Regions from separate parts of the Paenibacillus sp. FSL R7-0340 genome, predicted to be linked through region 1. Evidence: predicted binding sites of a transcription regulator. Region 1 holds the regulator's gene; the other holds the start of a gene.
The links. The regulator Rex, encoded in region 1, represses fermentation and respiration genes when NADH is low (regulators of the CRP and FNR family bind a similar motif). The targets are predictions, from matches to a motif close to TTGTGAAATATTTCACAA.
Positions count from the first base shown of each region.

Region 2: the regulator Rex is predicted to act here: its motif matches at 1,489-1,506, upstream of adhE (bifunctional acetaldehyde-CoA/alcohol dehydrogenase).

Region 1 covers NZ_JBBOBY010000001.1:2,686,093-2,689,288, reverse strand. The annotation lists gene MKX59_RS11925 (cell wall elongation regulator TseB-like domain-containing protein) at 1-272, opposite strand, end outside; gene MKX59_RS11920 (amidohydrolase) at 310-1,611, opposite strand; gene MKX59_RS11915 (redox-sensing transcriptional repressor Rex) at 1,598-2,251, opposite strand; gene dinG (ATP-dependent DNA helicase DinG) at 2,296-3,196, opposite strand, start outside.
Region 2 covers NZ_JBBOBY010000001.1:2,525,210-2,528,405, reverse strand. The annotation lists gene adhE (bifunctional acetaldehyde-CoA/alcohol dehydrogenase) at 1-1,413, opposite strand, end outside; gene MKX59_RS11090 (Crp/Fnr family transcriptional regulator) at 1,672-2,388, shown strand; gene MKX59_RS11085 (DODA-type extradiol aromatic ring-opening family dioxygenase) at 2,528-3,196, opposite strand, start outside.

The DNA.
Region 1 (3,196 bases):
GGTTTTCCTTCCACTTTTTGAAAAGGAACCCACACCATTATATTTTCATTCTGTGCATTTTTCCCTTGAACCACCCAATATACCTGATCCCACACAGACTTCCATGTTTGAGTCGTGCTAACCAGACCACCTGATTGCTTGGCCTTAATGATAGCGGCATTTTCCTCAGCCACCTGGTCTTGAGTAACATAGGAATAATACCAGAAAATGCTGATCAGGATCAGTATCACGGCCAAAATGGCGACCGCTATCCACTTTTTCTTATTTTTCAAACCCGTGCTTCCTCTCTAAGGGGATGTGACACCTAAATTAGCGCGACAGCAGCCCTTCAAAGGCGGCTTGTGCCTCATGTTTGATACGTTCCTCGTCCATAGTCAGGCATTCGCCGTTTTTCACAACCTGGCGACCGTCTACCCACACATGAGCCACGTCCTTGGCGCTTGCAGAGTATACCGCATGGGAAATAAGATCTGTACGCGGCAAGAAATGTGCCTGATTCAGATCCAACGCGATAAAGTCAGCCTTGTTGCCTGCTGCCAACGCTCCTACTTCTTTTAAACCAATCGACTTTGCACCGTATTCTGTTGCCAGACGCAGCGCTTCACTTGCAGGAACTGCCGTAGGGTCACCGGATACACCCTTGTGAATAAGTGCCGCCAGACGCATTTCCTCGAACATATCCAGGTTATTATTGCTGGCAGGACCATCCGTTCCGAGAGAAACAGTAACCCCTGCACGCAGCAATTCAGGCACTCTTGCCACACCACTTGCCAGCTTCAAGTTGCTACCCGGATTGTGCGAAACCGCTACACCACGTTCAGCCAGTAAAGCTATTTCTTCGTCGTTCAAATGAACGCCATGGGCAACAAGCGAAGGACGGGAGAAAAAGCCAAGCTTATCCAAATGTGCAACTGGACGCAAACCGTAGTCGCGTACGTTTTGCTCCACTTCGGCGATCGTCTCAGACATGTGCGTATGCAGTGGCAAGTCCAGATCATGCGCTGCTTGTACGAATTTTTCAATAAACGCAGGTGGACATGTGTATGGCGCGTGCGGAGACATCATCGTTGTAATACGCCCGTCTGCTTTACCATGCCAGTTACGTGCAAAAGTCACGGCCTCAGCCAGCTTGATTCGCTGTTCTTCTTCCGAGCATAGTCCAATTGCTCCACGCATCAGACTTGCACGAATACCTGACTCTTCAGCTACACGAGCCACCTCATCCATATGATCGTACATGTCCAGGAAGGTCGTTGTTCCACCTTTCAGCATTTCCAGCACAGACAAGGACGTACCCCAGTACACGTCGGTAGATGTAAACTTGGCTTCCATAGGCCACATTTTTTCCTGAAGCCATACTTGAAGTGCCAAGTCATCTCCATGCCCACGCAGCAGAGACATCGCCGCATGACCATGAGTATTAATCAGACCAGGTAAAAACAATAACCCTTTACCATCAATCGCTTCCGTCTCTTCCTCACCCGCAGGCAAAGTCTCGCCAATGTAAGTAATGCGGCTATCCTCCACAATCATAAAACCATGGACTACCCCAGCTTCTGATCCATTTACGGCAAAAGAGCCGTTTTTAATCATCCATTTATTCACTGTCATATTGTGTTTCTTCCTTTCCGTCCTCCAAATAATAAGCGAGGCTAAGCAAATCAGTTGTAAAGTCTGTGGCATGAATCCGAATGTTGGCCGGTGCCTTGAGAGTAGTCGGTGCAAAGTTCAGGATCGCTCCAATTCCGCTCTCAATAAGCCTGTCAGCCACGTGCTGTGCTTCAAAATCAGGTACGGTAATAATCCCGATTCGAATGTTTTTTTCTCTCACAGTGGCTTCCAGTTCATCCATCGGTTGAACGACCAATGTATTGATCTTGGTCCCTACCTTATCTGGAAACGCATCAAATACTGCTACAATCTTCATATTGTCTTTTAAATAAGCGTTATAATTCGAAAGGGCTTGCCCCAGATTACCCGCACCGACCAATACGACATTAATTTGCTGGTCGATTTTCAGGATATGGCGTATTTTCTCAATTAGATAAGAAACATCATAACCGATACCCTTCCGACCAAAATCTCCAAAATAGGCGAGATCTTTACGGATTTGGGCCGGGTTCAAATCTAGCCTCTGTCCCAACTCTTGAGAAGAGACCGTAGCCACCTCCCGTTTGTGAAGTGCATTCAGATAACGTAAATATACGGGTAACCTCCGTACGACAGCCTCTGAAATTTTATCTGATTTCATACTTGCTCCCCCTAATTGTAACGAACATACTTAGTGTCCGTCCGTTATGCCTCTGTCTCCGGGGCGGATTGGAGCCATTCGGCGATGCGGGGCACCATTTGCTCCGATGGCATATGCTCCATTTTTGGTCCCGGTAACGAGTACAAAAAGTGCTTTCCGTAATAGGATTCGATCACACGCGTATCGTAAACGATAACGACCCCGTGGTCGCTCGCTGTACGTACTAACCGACCAAATCCCTGTTTGAAGCGAATGACCGCTTGTGGTACAGACAGCTTCATAAATGGATTCTTCTTCTGCTGCTGAAGCAGCTCGCTTTTTGCCTCCAGCAACGGGTGATTCGGCGGTTGAAACGGCAAGCGAACAATGGCCAGACAAGTCAGAGCCTTTCCTGGAATATCGACGCCTTCCCAGAAGCTGCTGGTTCCCAGCAATACAGAAGCTTTGGCTTCCTGAAAACGGCGGGTTAGCTTGCTGCGACTCCCACTGTCCACACCTTGTCCCAGCACAGTAATTTCGCTGGATGCTAAGGCCTCTTTGAGCGGCTCATACACTTGCCGGAGCATCCGATAGGAAGTAAACAGAACGAGCATTCTCCCCCGCGTCGCCTGAGCAGTCGCTCCTAGAGAGCTAACGAGCATATCTACAAAGTGTGCATCTCCTACACTGCCCTTCACGCTTGGGAAATCCCGTGGAATGACCAGCAACACCTGATCCCTGTAATTAAAGGGTGACGGGAGCTGCGAAGTCATCAGCCGCTCTTGATCTGCGGCCTCCTGCAAGCCGAGCTGATCGATCATGTACTGAAACGACTTATCTACCGATAAGGTAGCAGACGTCAGAATAATGCTTCTTTTTTTGTCAAAAAACATTTCTTTCAACTGGCGGCTCACATCGACGGGCACCGCATAAAATTGCAATGATTTACTACGGAATTGCCCACTC
Region 2 (3,196 bases), 160 kb from region 1:
TTTTTCAAAATAGATTTTGGAAGGTACTTTGAACCATTGCATATTCACCGTCCGTTTCGCCACCCTTTTCACATTAATCAAATTGACTGCCGATACGTTCGACGAAGTCGAGTTACGACCGTACGAACCGCAACCGAGTGTCAACGAAGGAAGGTTGGTGTTGTAAATGTCGCCAATCGCACCATGTGTGGAAGGTGCATTTACAATGATACGTCCTGTTTGCAGACGGTTTGCGAAGCGAGCGATAACGTCCTCATCGTTCGAATGAATAGCGGACGAGTGGCCCATGCCCCCGAATTCCACGACTTCAGCAGCGCGTTGAATACCTTGTTCCGCATTTTTCACTTTATAGCAAGCCAATACAGGACTCAATTTTTCCGCAGACAATGGGAATTTTGTTCCTACCCCTTCAATCTCAGCGACCAAAATTTTAGTTCCTGCTGGTACTGTGATACCACTCATTTCAGCAATTTTCACAGCAGACTGCCCGACGATTGCTGGGTTCACTGCACATTTCTCGACATTCATAGCTCCTTGAGTGAGCTTAGCTGCTTCTTCTTTATTTACAAAATAGCAGCCGTTAGCGATCATCAATTTTTTCACTTGTTCGAAGATTGGCTCTTCGATAATAACCGCTTGCTCGGAAGCACAAATCATACCGTTGTCAAAAGATTTAGAGAGGATAAGATCGTTCACGGCCTGCTTGATGTCTGCTGTTTTTTCAATAAAGCAAGGCACGTTACCTGGGCCTACACCCAGAGCAGGTTTACCGCAGCTATATGCCGCCTTAACCATGCCTGATCCACCAGTTGCCAGAATCAGAGCCACATCCGGGTGATTCATGAGTGAATTTGTCTTATCCATCGATGGAGCTTCAATCCATTGAATACAATCAGCTGGAGCACCATGTTTGACGGCTGCTTCGAGCAAGACGCGGGCTGCTTCCGCACTACACGATTGAGCAGATGGATGGAAACCGAAAATGATTGGGTTACGTGTTTTAATGGCAATCAACGCTTTGAACATCGTAGTCGAAGTCGGGTTTGTCACTGGAGTGATCCCCATGATAATGCCGACTGGCTCTGCTATCTTTTGAAAACTGTCAAAATCATTGTCTTCAATGACACCGACGGTTTTTTCATTTTTGATACTATGATAGACATATTCTGTTGCAAACATGTTTTTGGTGATTTTGTCCTCGTACACACCGCGTCCTGTTTCTTCAACAGCCAACTTCGCCAGGTACATGTGTTTATCCATCCCTGCGAGTGCCATAGCTTGTACGATTTCGTCAATCTGTTCCTGATTCATACTCATGAAAGCTTGCTGTGCCCGGTTCCCCCGGTCAATCAGCGTTTGAATATACTGCTCTGCGCTTTGCTCTTTTTGGATAACCTCGTTTTTAACAGCCATTTCCCTCATCCTCCTGTTATCTCGTGTACTATCTCTTGTTCACGCACTGATCGTAACACAGCTTTTCAAGATATATTGTGATTTTTTTCACAATCTATTTAAAATTTTATTTTATGAAGTGAATTAAATCACAAAGTTTGGAATTCTGCCACTTTTACCCCCTCTTCTTGCCCCAAAAACGCATTGCGCAGGTATATAATGAATTTGAATTGATCAAGTTGCAGATAAAAAACATAGGATACAAAGGGGAAATGGACGATGAGAAACCCTACAAATGTAATGGAAGCCCGCGGCAACACCTGTTGCTTCTCGGAGGCCAGCTTCAACCGGTTGCAAGTGATGATGAAAGATCGAGTTATGCCAGAAAGCTCGCATCTGTTCTGGGAAGGAGATACAGCGGATAAGCTGTTTTATATTAAGCGCGGACGCGTGAAAGTAACCAAAACAACGGATGAGGGTAAGGAACTTATTCTATATATGTATCAAAGCGGCGATCTTGTTGGTCAAGCCGATCCATTTTTCGGTACTAAGCATTCCTTTTCTGCTGAGGTTCTGGAAGACAGTGATATTGGCGTAATCGATCATACAGATCTGGAGCTACTTATTTGCCAGCATTGTGATTTTGCGATTGACTTTATGAAATGGATGGGTTCGCATCATCGCATTACTCAGACTAAGTTCCGCGATTTGATGATGTACGGCAAGCCTGGCGCTTTATGTTCAACACTCATCCGTCTATGCAATACCTATGGTGAGCCTCACGGCGAACATATCCTGATTCATAAAAAAATTACTCATACTGACTTATCAAATATGATCGGTGCGACTCGGGAAAGCGTAAACCGGATGCTTAGTGATCTACGTAAGAAAAATGCAGTTGAATATGATAATGGCATGATTGTTGTCAAGGATTTGGAAATGCTGCAAGGCGTATGTCATTGTGAATTGTGCCCTCGTGAGATTTGCCGCATATAATAAATCGTTTTTTACGTAAAAGGGAGTGTTATAAGCCATTATAGCTTATAACACTCCCTAATTTATTTCCACTCCTCTACTTATACAGAAGCAGTTGCGAAGCATTTTAACAATAGTCCTTCTTCTGGCAACACACTTTTTAAAACTGTAAGCATAGATAACTTAAATTCCCCATCTCATAGCTTCTATGGATGACCTTGGCTTTGTTTGCAGGATTGCCACTCCCCATTGCAATAAACAACGGTACAAAGTGCTCTGCTCTTGGTACGGCCTGGCGAGCATACGGTGCTTCGCTTTCATAGTGATCCAAAGCCTCTATATCTCTACTTTGCACTTTTTCAATAATCCAATCATCAAAATCTATAGCCCAAGGTTCTGTTTTCGTTTCCCCCCATTTGACGATACGCAGATTATGAACAGTCACTCCACTGCCAATGACCAGAATATCTTGTTCTCCCAGTCCACGCAGCACTTCACCAATGGCATATTGTGCTTTGGGCGAAAGATATGGATTTACTGAGATCTGAACTACCGGAATGTCTGCCTCAGGATACATACGATGCAACAATGTCCAGGATCCATGATCCAGTCCCCTCACCCGGTCAGTTTGTACGTCAATGCCCTTTTGTTCATATAATTTTTCCAGCTTATTGGCCAGTTCCACAGAACCATGTGCTGGATATTTCACCATGTACAGTTCCGGTGGGAAACCGCCAAAATCATAAATGGTATCGTACACGTCATCCATCGAACTGATCGTCAACGTTTGCGCTTCCCAATGAGCAGTAATGATAACAACCGCTTTAGG